Regions from separate parts of the Methylophilus sp. DMC18 genome, predicted to be linked through region 2. Evidence: predicted binding sites of a transcription regulator. Region 2 holds the regulator's gene; the other holds the start of a gene.
What was found. Region 2 encodes sigma-54, which starts transcription at its own class of promoters, with help from an activator protein. Its sites were predicted from a motif close to TGGCACNNTTCCTGCT; they were not measured.

Region 1 (7,664 bases), on a different contig from region 2:
GGCGCAATGAGATATCGGCGCGATCGGCGAGCTCATAATAAGCCTCGGAATTCACATAAGCCAAAATGGAATTTTTGATAAAGGTGACGGAAATACCGCCGAGAATTGCCATCACCACAATGACGATGACCAACTCCACCAAGGTGAAGCCTGAAATAGCAGATTTGGGTTGGTTAAATTCTCGGCGCATAACGAACCCTGTATCCAGTCAGCCGGATGGTAGTGTCTGCGGGACCTGTCACCGTAATCACAATCTGTAACACCGCATCTGCTGGCAACGCTGCAAAAGCACCACTCCCGCCCGCCTGAGTAATTGCAACGGATGCCGCGTAAGGGTTTAAGCCCGGTAAGGCAGTCGCATTGCCAATGCGGCAAATGCCGGCACATCCACCACCAGGCATGGAAAATCCACCATAATCGGCCACATTATCAAATGGATCGGTGGCACTGTAACGGCTCTCCGTAGAGGGTGTAGGGCCATTTAAGGTCGCATTTTGTGGATTGGTACAATCGCCATAACTTGTCGCCGTAGACGCATTCGGGTCATCGGGATCACAATAAGTAAAAGGCATTTGCTGGACTTCTTGCATCAGCGACTCAGCAATCGCGATTGCTTGCTTGCGCGCCAGCGGGTCGGCAGAATGACGTCCCATAAACGAAAGCGCACCGATAACACCGGCGATGGCGGTGGTGACAATCACCATAAACACCACCATCTCCACCAATGAAAAACCTGCATGCAAGCGCACGCACAATTTGCCTGGTTGTCTGTAAGAGTGATGTTTGTTGTGATGCATTGTTATTATCCAGTCTGGAGCTACTGGTGAACTAATCAGTGTATGTATCCAGTATCTTCCTCGACAGTCACGGTCACGTATTGCGCATTGTTTTTTCTATTGGTCGCTTGATAACTCACCGTTGAGTTCGGGACTGCACGACCAAGCGAATCAAACCCAAGACTGGCATTGTCCGAACTGATATCCACATTCTTGCTACTTGTGAACACGTATGCCTCAGCGGTTTCAGGATTAATTACCGCCTGATTGCAGGCGGTATCGAAACATAAGCTGACCGTATCAGGTATCGCATTATTATGAATCACATACACATTCCGACGCTGGGCAATCGCCGTTTTCTGCGCATAGCGTAATGTAGATGAAAGTAAACCCGCGTCACCGCGGGTTTCGAAGATGTCACCGTTTGCAAATCTTGGGACAGCCATAGCAGCTATTATAGCCATCACGGAAATCACTACAACCAGTTCAATTAGCGTGAAGCCTCTCATAAGTTGCACGAGACATTAGAAAACAGTCCTTAGCAGGACCCATTATCGCTCAACGCTGCACTGCCAGTGCTCGCAGTGTAAGTAACCGTAACAGTACAACTTCCATTTGATTTTGTGAAAACCCCGGCCCCATTGTCTGCAAAACCGCCAATATCTTGTAAGGCCTTAGAGATACCATCCCCATCAGCTGTTGGCCAACCAGAACTATTTACAGTTACTGATTGTGAGTCCATCTGTACGGAAGTTCCAGTACTACCTCCAGCAATCCATGATGCTCTAGCTAAGTTTGCAGCAGAGGCTATCGAGCCTTGCAAACCTCCGCCGGCAGCTTTGAGTGCCCGGGTCTGAACGTTCACAAATCTTGGTAACGCTGTTGCTGCCAAAATACCAAGCACTGCGATCACAACAACCAATTCAACCAATGTAAAACCAGCTTGTTTTTTCATTACTCAAACTCCTAATCAAAATGCCCTGCCGTTCTTATCACAGTGGCAGGTTAACACTGCGTTAAATTGTCATTAGCAAATACTATGCCAGACAATTTTGGTCCATTCCCTTACCACAAAACTAGCCACCTTTTAGCATCACAGAACTCATGTCCCAAATCGGTAAAAATACACCCAATGCAAGCACCAAGACTAACGCTCCCAAAAACATAATCAAAATAGGCTCAATCTGCGCACCCAACGTTTTGACGTCATACTCAACATCCGCTTGGTACATATCGGCAATTTCCTGCATTAATGTATCCAGCGAGCCTGACTCTTCGCCGACAGCGATCATTTGCAAAACGAGTGAGTTAAACACACCAGTTTGCGTAGCTGTTCTGAGGATGGTTTCGCCACGCTCAATGCCCGCAGACATGCTCAAAATTTTGGCTGAAATATAGTCATTTTCGACGGTTTGTGACACCAGCCTTAACGCTGACAGAATGGGTAAACCACTGCGTGTAGACAACGCAAAGCTACGTGCAAAACGTGCCATGGTGCCTTTAAAAATAATTTTACCGGCAATCGGGATACGCATCTTGATCCGATCCCAGTTTGACCGACCACTTGCCGTTTTAACATACGTTTTAAATGACCAGCCTGCCGCGGCAATCATGCCAATCAGCACAAACCAGTAATTGCGCATGAAGTTTGAAAATGCAATCAGCATTTTGGTAATCATTGGCAAATCGGCATGCATGCTAGCAAACACTTTTTCAAACTGCGGGATCACCATAACGTTAATCACCACAATCGCAATTGCCATGGCAGTGAGTACAAACATAGGATATTGCAAAGCCGATTTGATTTGTCCACGCATAAAGCGGTCAAACTCGATATGCTCAGACAGGCGCAAAAAAATATTATCCAAATTACCCGTCGTTTCGCCAACCCGGATCATACTAATATAAAAACTATCGAAGACTTTTGGATGCTCAGTCATCGCCACTGACAATTCACGGCCTGAGTCCAGGCTCACGCGCAGTTGCCCCACCACTTGCGCCAGCTTGGGGTTGCCTACGGAGCTTTGAATCCCAGAGAGGGCGCGCATGATCGGGATACCAGCTTTAAGCAGCGTATACATTTGCTTGCTGAAAATCATCACCTCAAGGCTGGTGATTTTCTCTTCAAACAGGTTAATCGCGACGCCACTCGTTTTCTTGGGCTTGATTTCAATCGGCGTAATTCTGGTACCAATTAACGCGGCGCCCAAGGCATCGGCATCGGCGGCTTCTTGTACCCCAGTCACCATCATGCCATCTTCGGTGCGCCCTTTGTATTCAAATAATGGCATAGGCGTTATTCTTCAAACTGGTTATCGACACGCATGATTTCTTCCAGCGTGGTTTTACCTTCAATCGCCAATTGCAGCGATTGGTCGCGCAGGGTTTTACCTTTCAGGCGTTCACGCGCTTTTTTGATAAAGATGTTGGTATCCGGCATGTTGGCGGCCATTGCCAGCTCATCGGTCATTTCAAGAAACTCATACAAGCCAACCCGCCCCAGATAACCGGTGCGGTTGCAATGCTGACAGCCTTTGCCATGGCGGAAGTTGGTCGGTAAGGTTGCATCCGGCAACACCTGATTGAGCCACACCGTTTCACTCTCTGTAGGCGCATGCTCTTCAGCACAGTGCGGGCAAATCAGCCTCACCAGACGTTGCGCCATGACACCGAGCAAGGACATGGCCACCATGAAACGCGGCACGCCCATGTCGATCAAACGCACCGGAGCAGTTGAGGCATCGTTGGTATGCAACGTGGAGAGTACCAGGTGACCAGTCATGGAAGCGCGCAGACCCGTTTGTGCAGTTTCTTCATCTCGCATCTCGCCCACCAGCACAATATCTGGATCCTGACGCAAAATGGCACGTAGCAACTTGGGGAAATCCAGCTCGATTTTTTCATTGACCTGCGTCTGAATAATGCCGGGTAAACGGTACTCCACCGGGTCTTCCACCGTAATGACTTTGGTTTCGGGGGTATTAAGCTCACTCAATGCTGAGTACAAGGTCGTCGTTTTACCACTCCCGGTAGGCCCGGTGACCAACACCATACCACTGGGGCGGTTAATCATTTTTCTAAAGCGTGCGAGTAAAGCAGGCGGCATGCCCAATTTGTCCAGCTGAAAGTGCGCAGTATTTTGAATCAGCAGACGCATGACCACCGTTTCGCCATACTGTGTTGGCATGGTCGAAATACGCATATCGACCGCCTTACCTTTGACCGAGAAGCCAAAACGACCATCTTGTGGCAGGCGCTTTTCAGAAATATCCAAACCAGCCATGATCTTGAGACGCATGACCAACGCAGTGGCAATTTTGATATCTGCCTGGGTTTGAAAGTGCATGACACCATCAATCCGAAAGCGGATCAGCAGCTTGTTGTCTTGCGGCTCAATGTGCACGTCAGACGCTCGCACTTGCACCGCATCCTCAAATATCGTCTGCAACAGCTTGACCACGGGCGCATCGTCTACGCCCAGATCTACGCCCATCATGCTTGAGAGATCGGCATTGCTGTCTGCCAGGTCCTCTTGCAACTCAAGCGCCAGTGAAGAAATCTGCTCAGTCTGGCGATAGGAACGATCAATGGTCTGCATGAGCAGACTCTCTTGCACCACGACGATATCAATATCACGCCTGAGCAGCCTGACCAATTCGTCATAGGCATAGACATCCGAAGGGTCAACCATCGCCACCAGAATGCTGTCTGGACGCTCTTCGAGCAAAATGGCACGGAAACGGCGTGCCTGCACTTCAGGGAGTTTTTGAACCTGCTTGGGATCCAGCTCATACTGGCCAAGATCCAGGAAAGGGATATTGAGCTGATGTGCAACGGCTTCAGCAATTTGCCGCTCGTTGGCATAGCCTTTTTCAGCAATCACCCGTCCAAGGCGGCGGCCTGTCTTGCGCTGCTCTTCCAGCGCCTGATCCAGTTCAGCTTGGGTCATGAAATTCTGTCTGACCAGAATTTCACCTAATCTAATTTTCTCGGGACGAGCCATGGCGTTGTAATTATTTATCTTGAGATACTTTCTCGACTATCATATCACCGTCATACTATCCTTGCGTAAGCAAACAAGCAGCCAAACATGTTTCATATCGTGCTTTTCGAACCCGAAATCCCGCCCAATACAGGCAACATTATCCGTCTCTGTGCCAATGCAGGTGCCAGGCTACATCTGGTCAAACCTCTGGGTTTTGAACTTTCAGATAAACAGTTAAAGCGGGCTGGGCTGGACTACCATGAATATGCAGCGTTGACCGTGTATGAAAACTGGGCGGAATGCCAGCAAGCGCTGCATGGAAAACGCATGTTTGCCTTGACCACCAAAGGCAGCACGCGCCACAGCGATTTGCAGTTTAAAGACGAGGATGTATTTGTGTTTGGACCAGAGTCACGTGGCTTGCCAGAGGAAATTCGCGCCCAATTTGCGGCAGAGCATCGTGTCAGATTGCCAATGTTGCCGCATAGCCGTAGCCTGAATTTATCCAACTCAGCCGCAATTTTGCTGTATGAAGCCTGGCGACAAGTCGGGTTTACCGGTGGTGTTTAAAATCACCTTCTAAAACCTATAGACAAAAAAAGCCCCGATTAAGGGGTAAATCGGGGCAATAGGCCTCATCGTAAAGGCTTCCGCTCAGGGAGGAAAGAAGCGGAAAGATGATTCATCATCATCGTGCAAGTATGAGTGTGAGAGGTTTTAAAAAGTTCCAGAAAAATGTTGAGTGCAACGATTTGCCGACTACAAGCGCATGCTTAGACTGCGCCTGAAACGCTGCATCATGCGATAATAACGGCATGTATTCTGAAAATAATCTGTTACAGGGCCTGAATGATAAACAACTGCAAGCGGTCACCCTGCCGCATGTCTCGGCACTCATTCTAGCCGGGGCCGGCAGTGGCAAAACCCGCGTGCTCACCACGCGGATTGCCTGGCTGATCCAAACCGGGCAAACCTCCCCCATGGGCCTCATGGCCGTGACATTTACCAACAAAGCAGCCAAGGAAATGCTGACCCGCCTCACGAGTATGTTGCCGATCAATACGCGTGGTATGTGGGCAGGCACTTTTCACGGCTTGTGTAACCGCATGTTGCGCGCGCATTACCGTGAAGCGGGCTTACCTAATACCTTTCAGATTTTAGATACCGCCGACCAGCTTTCTGCCATCAAGCGCGTCATGAAACTGATGAATGTGGATGATGAAAAATATCCACCCAAGCAGGTGATGGGCTATATCAATAGCTGCAAAGAGGAAGGCCTGCGAGCGGATAGCGTCGATGCTTACGACGGCCATAGCCAGAAACTGCGCGAAATTTATGCGGCCTATGATCAGCAATGTAACCGGGAAGGCGTGGCCGATTTTGCCGAGTTATTATTGCGTTGCTACGAGTTGCTAGAACGCGAACCGCACATCCGTGCGCATTATCAGCAACGCTTTCAATATATCCTGGTCGATGAGTTTCAGGACACCAACCGGCTGCAATACCTGTGGCTAAAACTGTTAGGCGGCGCGCATAACAGTATTTTTGCCGTCGGGGATGACGACCAGAGCATTTACGCATTCCGTGGCGCACGCGTCGGCAATATGAATGACTTCCAGCGCGACTTCAACGTGCAGAATATCGTCAAGCTCGAAGAAAACTACCGTTCGCACAGCAATATCCTCGATGCCGCCAACGCCATCATTGCCAACAACCGCAACCGTTTGGGTAAAAACCTGTGGACCTCGGCCGGCAAGGGCGAGCCGATTCGCATTTATGAGGCTTACAACGATACCGACGAAGCGCAGTTTATTGTCGATGAAGTGAATATGCTGCAAAAAGAAGGCGTGCCCTTGGGCGAGATGGCCCTACTCTACCGCAGCAATGCGCAGTCCCGCATTCTCGAACATACCCTGTTTTCGGCCAACATCCCTTACCGCGTGTATGGCGGTCTGCGCTTTTTCGAGCGGGCTGAAATCAAACACGCTTTGGCCTACATGCGGCTGATTGCCAACGCCAACGACGACACGGCCTTGTTGCGTATTATTAACTTCCCGCCCCGCGGCATCGGTGCGCGTGGACTGGAGCAACTGCAAGAAGCTGCGCGCCAAAATGAATGCAGCTTATGGCAGGCCGCCACCAACAAAGTCGGTGAAGGCAAGCTAGGCAGCAAAGGCTTAGATGGCTTTGTCGCCTTGATCCGGCAAATTGTTGACCAAGGCTACGGCATCACGCTGGGTGAAATGGCAGAAATGGTCATCAACCTGAGTGGCCTGATGGCGCACTACCAAAACGACAAAGAAGGCGAAGACCGCATTGAAAACTTGCAAGAGCTGGTGACGGCTGCGGTCGCCTTTAGCAAGCAGGACTTGGGTAACCATCACAACATGGAGGAAGATGCCGACCTGCTGACCCAGTTTCTGAACCATGCCAGCCTAGAAGCAGGCGACCATCAGGCCGACGTTGGTCATGAGGCCCTGCAACTGATGACCGTGCATGCCGCCAAAGGTCTGGAGTTTCAGAGTGTGTTTATCAGCGGCGTCGAAGAAGGCCTGTTCCCACACGAGCAAGCTGCCTATGAAAATGGTGGCCTTGAGGAAGAGCGGCGGCTCATGTACGTCGCCGTCACGCGCGCGCGCCAGCGCTTGTATATGACCTATGCGCAAAGCCGCATGCTGCATGGGCAAGTCCGCTACGGCATCCCGTCACGCTTTGTCGATGAAATCCCTGCCGACCTCACCAAACGCCTCAATAGCAAACCGGCTGCCAAACCTTATGCGGCAGGCGGTCAATACACCATGCCAGCCGCACAACCGGCAAGCACCCAGTCCAATTATCCTTTCAAGATTGGCCAAAGTGTACGCCACAGCAAATTTGGCGAAGGGGTTGTGGTTAGCTATGAG
Region 2 (7,664 bases):
TTTAAAAACTAGCGTAACTCAAAATAAAAAAACGCCAGATGATGTCTGGCGTTTTTTTATTTCTTCACTATTTGCATCGCGAAACTAACGCTGATGCAAAGGCACGAATTCCCGACGCTCAGACCCCACATACAATTGCCGAGGACGGCCAATTTTCTGTTCGGGGTCGGCGTTCATCTCACACCATTGTGAAATCCAGCCTGCAGTGCGGGCCAGGGCAAAAATCGCCGTAAACATCGAATTGGGGATGCCCATGGCGCGCATGACGATGCCACTGTAGAAGTCCACGTTTGGATAGAGTTTGCGCGAAACGAAGTATTCGTCCTCAAGCGCAATTTTTTCCAGTTCCATCGCCAGTTTGAACATCGGGTCATCGTGCAGGCCCAGTTCATTGAGCACTTCATGGCAGGTTTTTCGCATGATAGAAGCGCGGGGGTCCATGTTGCGATAAACGCGGTGACCAAAGCCCATCAGGCGGAAGCTGTCGGTTTTGTCTTTGGCTCGTTTGATAAATTCGCCGATGCGGCTGACGTCGCCGATTTCTTCCAGCATGTTAAGTGTGGCTTCGTTGGCGCCACCGTGTGAGGGGCCCCATAGCGAGGCGATGCCGGCTGCGATGCAGGCAAACGGGTTGGCGCCGCTGGAGCCGACCAGACGCACGGTAGAGGTAGAAGCATTTTGCTCGTGATCTGCGTGCAGAATCAGAATCCGCTCAAACGCACGGGCCAGAATCGGGTTGGGCACATAGTCTTCACAGGGCGTGGCGAACATCATGTGCATAAAGTTTTCGGCGTAGCCCAATTTGTTTTTGGGATACATGAATGGCTGGCCGATGTTGTACTTATAGCTCCAGGCGGCAATGGTGGGAACTTTGGCCAGCAGACGCATGGCAGCCACTTTACGTGATTCCGGGTCGGACACATTGTTGTTGTCTGGATAGAAGGCCGCCATGGCGCCTACGACCGCGATCATGACCGCCATCGGGTGCGCATCGCGGCGGAACCCACGAAATACATTGCTCATCTGGTCGTGCAACATGGTGTGTTCGCTGATGGTGCTCACGAATTCTTCACGTTGATTGTTATCCGGCAGTTCGCCGTGCAGCAACAGGTGCGAGACCTCAAGGAAGTCACAGTTCTCGGCCAGTTGCTCAATCGGATAGCCACGGTAGTAAAGCAACCCTTTTTCACCATCAATAAAGGTAATGCCAGATGTACACGATGCGGTAGACATGAAGCCAGGATCAAACGTGAAATAACCATGTTTGCCCAGGCTGCGGATATCAATCACATCCGTGCCCAGTGAGCCTTTTAATACTGGTAGCTCAATTGCGCTACTATCGTTGTCAAATGTAATGGTCGCCTTGGTAGCCATAACGTACTCAGTCTTTAATCAAGTTGGTTAAATTATACGCAATCGTTTTGTTTTATCACCGCTTGTGCGGTGACTGTCGCGGAAAAGTTAAAAAAACAATCAAAAGCCTGCACCAGATGTAATCAAGTCACTGGTGCGTTTGCACTGCTTTTGGGAATCATTGCTACGCGTCGTTGCCGGTGCTTAGTTGGGGTAAACGGCACCCAGAATGCGTGGCCCCGCCGCGCCGGTGACAGCGGCCAAATTGCCTGGCAAATGATCTACACAGCGTTGCGCCAGCCAGGCAAAGGCGACCGCTTCCACCCAGTCCACGCCAACGCCCAATTGATCCGTCAGCTGTATGGACTGGCCAGACAGCGCCTGCAGTCTATTCAGCAAGGCCAGATTATGGGCACCACCCCCACAGACGTAGACTTCCTGAGCCCCTGGGCAGAATCGCGTCAGTGCATCGGTGATGCTCACTGCTGTTAACTCAAGCAAAGTACGCGCCACATTTTGTGCACTGTCGGGATACTGATGCAGCAGTTGCATTAACCAGGTGTCGTTAAACAGGTCACGTCCCGTACTTTTGGGCGCGGCCAGTGCAAAATAAGGATCGGCCAACATGGCATTGAGCAAGTCTGGATTAATTTTCCCGCCCGCTGCCCAGTGCCCGCCCGCATCATAGGGCTGGCCTGTGTGTTGCTGCGTCCAGGCATCCATGAGCAGGTTGCCGGGTCCCGAGTCAAAGCCTGTGACTTGTCCGTGTGCTGGCAGATCACTCAAGTTGGCAATGCCGCCGATATTAATGACGACGCGATGCCTGTCTGCACTCGTAAACACCGCCTGGTGAAAGGCCGGCACTAACGGTGCACCTTGGCCGCCAGCGGCAATATCGCGACTTCTGAAGTCGCCAATGACCGTGATCCCTGTTAATTCTGCCAAGCGGGCATGGTTGCCCAATTGTATGGTGTATGCCATGCCCTCTGCCAGTGTCGGACAGTGCCGGATGGTCTGGCCATGGCAACCGATGGCTGTCACGGCCTCGGCACGGATGTCGGCGAGCTTAAGCAGTTGCTTGACGGCTTGCGCGTAGAGTTCTGCGAGCTGGTTAGCAACCACTGCGGCCTCGTGTAACTCGTTATTGGCGGGCGTGTGCAAGGCCAGTAGGCGCTGTTTAAGCGCGTCAGGGTAGGGCAGAAAATAGGTGGCCGTTTGTGTCAGTTGCTCGCCCCGTTGCGAGGTGAGCACGGCATCCACCCCGTCCAGGCTGGTACCGGACATCAGTCCAATAAACAAACGTGGCTGGGAGCGATCGGCAGAAACTTGCATGGGTGTCATTTTAACACTGCTCCAGCCGCGCTTACAGAAATGCATGGGATTACGTTAAAATAGCTGTTTTACTTATTTGAGACGGTGCCATCAGTGCGCATCGTTGTATTTGACGGATACCCGCATGACCGATACCAAACAACCCTCATCTGAAGTGCCAGCATTGAGCCCAGAAATTGCCAAGGCGTTGGCCATTATCAAGCGTGGCGCAGATGAGTTACTGATCGAGCAGGAGCTGGTCGAGAAACTGAAAACAGGCAAGCCGTTACGTGTGAAAGCAGGCTTTGACCCTACCGCGCCCGACTTGCACCTGGGTCATACCGTCCTCATTAATAAATTGCGCCAGTTGCAGGATCTGGGCCATCAGATTTTATTCCTGATCGGTGACTTTACCGGCATGATTGGTGACCCGACTGGCAAAAGCGCCACCCGTCCACCCTTAACCGTGGAGCAGGTCAAGGCCAACGCCGATACCTATGCCGCACAAGTCTTCAAGATTCTTGATCCTGCCAAAACCGAAATTGTCTTTAACTCCAACTGGTTAAGTGAACTTGGCGCGGCGGGGATGATTAAACTGGCTGCCAGCCATACCGTGGCCCGCATGCTGGAGCGCGATGACTTCTCCAAACGCTTCAAGGGTAATCAACCGATTGCGATTCACGAGTTTCTGTACCCGTTACTGCAAGGATATGATTCGGTCGCCCTGCAAGCGGATCTTGAGCTCGGTGGTACCGACCAGAAGTTTAACCTGCTCATGGGGCGTGAGTTGCAAAAGCAGGCCGGCCAGTCGCAGCAATGTGTGCTGATGATGCCGCTGCTGGAAGGGTTGGATGGCGTCAATAAAATGTCTAAATCACTCGGTAACTACATTGGCATTAGCGAGGCGCCAGAGACTATTTTTGCCAAGATCATGTCGATTTCAGATGAACTGATGTGGCGCTATATTGATTTGCTGTCTTTTGCGACGCTGGAAACCATTGCCGAATGGAAGGCGCAAGTCGCCAGCGGTGAAAATCCCCGCAATATCAAGGTCGGCTTTGCCCAAGAAATTGTGGCGCGTTTCCATGGTCAAGCCGCGGCTGAAAAAGCCTTGCAGGACTTCCAGACCCGTGCCAAAGGCGGCATCCCGGATGACGTGCCCGAAGTTGAAGTGACCATTGAAGGCGAGAGCATCGGCATTAGCCAATTGTTAAAACAGGCGGGCTTGGTTGAAAGCACCAGTGAAGCCATGCGCGCAGTGCAGCAAGGCGGCGTCAAGCTCGACAGCGTCAAGGTGGATGATAAGAATCTGCCTTTGACTAAAGGTGTGACAGTGATCGCCCAGGTGGGTAAACGTAAATTTGCCAAGATCACAATCAGGTGATTTGAGCTGAGAAACAAAAAAGGCCGCATCTGCGGCCTTTTTTGTTTAGAGCGTTTTGCGCAAGTTCGCGGGCGGAATATTCAGGGACTCGCGATATTTGGCTATGGTACGGCGGGCAACGACGATACCTTGTTGTGCCAGTGTGTCGGTGATCTGGTTGTCCGACAAAGGCTTTTTCGGGTTTTCTTCGGCCACCATTTGCTTGATCAAGGCGCGGATAGCGGTGGCAGAGCAGGAGCCGCCTGCATCTGTGGCCACCGAGCTGCCAAAGAAGTATTTGAGTTCATAGACGCCACGCGGTGTGAGCATATACTTATGTGTGGTGACGCGGGAAACTGTGCTTTCATGCAAGTCGAGTTCTTCGGCGATTTCACGCAGCACCAGTGGCCGCATGGCAATTTCACCATGTTCAAAGAAGTTGCGCTGGCGATCTACAATGGCTTGTGACACGCGCAAAATGGTCGAGAAGCGCTGCTGGATATTTTTAATCATCCACTTGGCTTCCTGCATCTGGCTTTGCAGGTATTGGCCTGAACTCTCGCGGTTGCGCTTGAGGATGTCCGCATACATCTGGTTGATGCGCAGTTTGGGGATCACGCCATCATTTAAGGAGGCGACCCAAATGCCCTTGATTTTTTTAACCACCACATCGTGCTGGATAAAGTGATCGTGACTAAAGCTGGAAAACTCGCTGCCGGGTCTGGGGTTTTGCTGGCGGATCAGGTGCTGCGCCGCCTTGAGTACCGCTTCATCGCAACCAAGCACCTTGCGCAGTTTGACAAAGTCTTTGTTGGCCAGCAGCGCCAGGTGGTCTTTGGCAATGGCAATGGCAGTTTGCAAGTGTGGCGTTTCTTGCGGCAAACGCGTCAGTTGCAAGAGCAGGCACTCGCGTAAATCGCGCGCACCAACGCCTACAGGGTCCAGATTCTGGATCAGCTTGAGGGCGGTTTCCAGTTCCAGCAGCTCGACCTCAAGTTCGAGCGGCAAGTGCTCTACAATCTCCTGCAGATCTTGCTCCAGATAGCCATCATCAGTGATGCTATCCAGTAGCAGTTTGACCAGGCTCATGTCTCGTTGCGACAAATGTGCCAGTTGTATCTGGTCAATCAGATGCTCGCGCAAACTGATGCTGGTGGTTTCCTGTCTGGAAAAGTCACTGTCTTCGTCTTCCTGATGATTGCGTCCGGCTTCGTCCCAGTTGCTGGTGCTGCCAAACTCTTCATAATCATCTTCAAACTCTGGCGGCGTGAATTCCTCGTTTAAATTGGGCAGGTCGCTCTCGCTCCCGCCCAGCTCATCGTGCAAGTCTTCACGCAGACTTTCTGCCGGTGCGGTGATCTCTTGCTGTGTTGCCATGTCAAACGAGCTGGCATCTGTCGGCTCAGCTTCTACAGTGGGGGGAGGCGGTGTGTTATCTTCAAACTCGCCTTCTTCACCGTCTGACATTTCCAGTAACGGGTTTTCCTGCAGGATGGTTTCCAGTTCCTGGTTCAGTTCCAGCGTGGAAAGTTGCAGCAAACGGATCGATTGCTGCAGCTGCGGCGTCAGCGCCAGATTTTGCGAAATACGTAATTGCAGGTTCTGTTTCATGACGGATTACAGCCTAAAATTCTTGCCCAGATACACTTCACGCACACCTTCGTTCTGAATGATTTCATCGGGCGTGCCTGCTGCAAACACAGCGCCTTCATTGACAATATAAGCGCGGTCACAGATATCCAGCGTTTCGCGCACATTGTGGTCGGTGATTAAAATACCAATATTCTGACTGCTCAGGTAGCGGATGATTTTCTGGATTTCGATCACCGCAATCGGATCAATCCCGGCGAACGGTTCATCCAGCAAAATAAATTTAGGGTCAGTGGCCAGGCAGCGCGCAATTTCAACGCGTCGACGTTCGCCACCAGACAAGCTGACGGCCTGACTGTTGCGGATGTGCTGGATATGCAATTGATCCAGCAAGGACTCAAGCCTCGCCTCACGCTGCTCTTCCGTATAGGGACGGGTTTCAAGAATGGCGAGGATGTTGTCGGTTACGCTGAGCTTGCGAAAAATGGATGCTTCTTGGGGCAGATAAGCCAGGCCCATGCGCGCGCGCTCATGCATGGGCGCGCGGCTCACGTCGGCGCCATTCAGCGTAATGTTGCCTTCATCCAGCGCAACCAACCCGACAATCATGTAAAAGCTGGTGGTTTTGCCTGCCCCGTTGGGACCCAGCAAGCCGATCACTTCGCCACTGCGTAACTCAAGCGTCGTGTTTTTGACGACGGTACGGCCCTGATAGGTTTTTTTCAGGCGGTTGACCTGCAAATGGTTCTGATCTGCTGCCATGGTTTCCATCTTTATGCTTACTCTTTGCCTTGCTCACCAGTGTTTTCGGCAGGGGCAGGTTCGACCTTGAGTTGCAAGGAGCGATTCATCCGTAACCCCTGTTGAGAGGTTGGCTTGTTGTCAATGACAGGCGGTGTGGTTTTATTTTTAGGCTGTATGGTGGCCTTGACGCGGCTGCCAGCCGTTCCGTTCGGGTTGGCTTTTGTGCCGCCAATCACCTCGGCATACTCGGCGTTGGCGTCGTAGCTAATGTAGTCCCCGGTCACGATGTCTTCACCACGTTTAACCCAGGCATTGGTATACAGTTGCACTTTATCCATGCGGGCGTTGTATTCGATACGTTGACCACTGCCTTGCATCCACTCGTCTTTACCGGTGCGTTTTTGCTTGAATGTGGTGGGGTTGCCGGTACAGGTGCTATGTTGAAAGCCGTCCTGATCCTCGCGTACGATCATTTTGTCCGCCTTGATTTGCAAGGTGCCCTGATTAAGAATCACGTTGCCCGTGTAGATACTGATTTTTTTAGCATCGTTCACGGTCACGGTATCCGCCTCAAGCTCTATTGGTTGATCTCGGTCGGATTCTTCGGCCAGCACACTCAGCGGCATGGACAATAGCGCCCATACGCTCATGCAGATCGCTAAAAATAAGGGCTTGTGCGTGTTCAACTCATTTCTCCATAATCAACGGTCATTGGCGTTCTGTGTTTGACGCCTGGGCCGGGCTTGCCAAATTGCTGGCGACGGGTGGACGCTCATAATGCACATGCACCCGGTTAAACAATTGCATGGTATCAGCCCGGTTATCAAAACGCATGCCCGTGCCTGTAATCACTGTCGCAGGTTTTTGGCGGATGACCACCGGCTGGTCTGTGTGTGCCACCTCGGTGTCCGGCTCCAGCCAAAGCCGCTCGGTTTGCATTTGTGTTTCTGGCTTGGTGGCAGAGGCTTGGCGGATCACCTTGACCTGTTTGCTAAACTCCACCAGTTTACCATTGGCGGAAACACGTCCTTGCTGACCATAAATTTGCGTGTAAGGCTTGTTCAGGCCAAACTGGGTAAAGCGTGGCCGCTGCAATTCTGTATAGTCATTGGCAGGAAAGTGGCGCATTTTTGCGGCCGCCAGTACATATTTGGTATTACCGGACGCATCCGTGCGGGTACTCACAAAGTTGTACAACATGTAGTCCGGCGCTTGGCGATTAAGTATGTTCATTTTGAGTGCTTGCTCTTGTACATTCTGGTTAATCCAGAAGGTCAGCAGCGCCAGCAACAGCATTAACGCA

Region 1: the regulator sigma-54 is predicted to act here: its motif matches at 1,806-1,821, upstream of ACT53G_RS08455 (prepilin-type N-terminal cleavage/methylation domain-containing protein).

What each region holds. Positions count from the first base shown of each region.
Region 1 covers NZ_JBQUZE010000003.1:298,774-306,437, reverse strand. Annotated here, with positions in the region: gene ACT53G_RS08470 (prepilin-type N-terminal cleavage/methylation domain-containing protein) at 1-190, opposite strand, end outside; gene ACT53G_RS08465 (type IV pilus modification PilV family protein) at 174-797, opposite strand; gene ACT53G_RS08460 (pilus assembly FimT family protein) at 833-1,285, opposite strand; gene ACT53G_RS08455 (prepilin-type N-terminal cleavage/methylation domain-containing protein) at 1,315-1,731, opposite strand; gene ACT53G_RS08450 (type II secretion system F family protein) at 1,853-3,067, opposite strand; gene ACT53G_RS08445 (GspE/PulE family protein) at 3,073-4,725, opposite strand; gene trmL (tRNA (uridine(34)/cytosine(34)/5-carboxymethylaminomethyluridine(34)-2'-O)-methyltransferase TrmL) at 4,867-5,331, shown strand; gene uvrD (DNA helicase II) at 5,577-7,664, shown strand, end outside.
Region 2 covers NZ_JBQUZE010000007.1:4,496-12,159, reverse strand. Annotated here, with positions in the region: gene erpA (iron-sulfur cluster insertion protein ErpA) at 1-5, shown strand, start outside; gene gltA (citrate synthase) at 85-1,374, opposite strand; gene ACT53G_RS14090 (anhydro-N-acetylmuramic acid kinase) at 1,558-2,685, opposite strand; gene tyrS (tyrosine--tRNA ligase) at 2,810-4,048, shown strand; gene ACT53G_RS14080 (RNA polymerase factor sigma-54) at 4,094-5,638, opposite strand; gene lptB (LPS export ABC transporter ATP-binding protein) at 5,645-6,388, opposite strand; gene lptA (lipopolysaccharide transport periplasmic protein LptA) at 6,397-7,011, opposite strand; gene lptC (LPS export ABC transporter periplasmic protein LptC) at 7,070-7,664, opposite strand, start outside.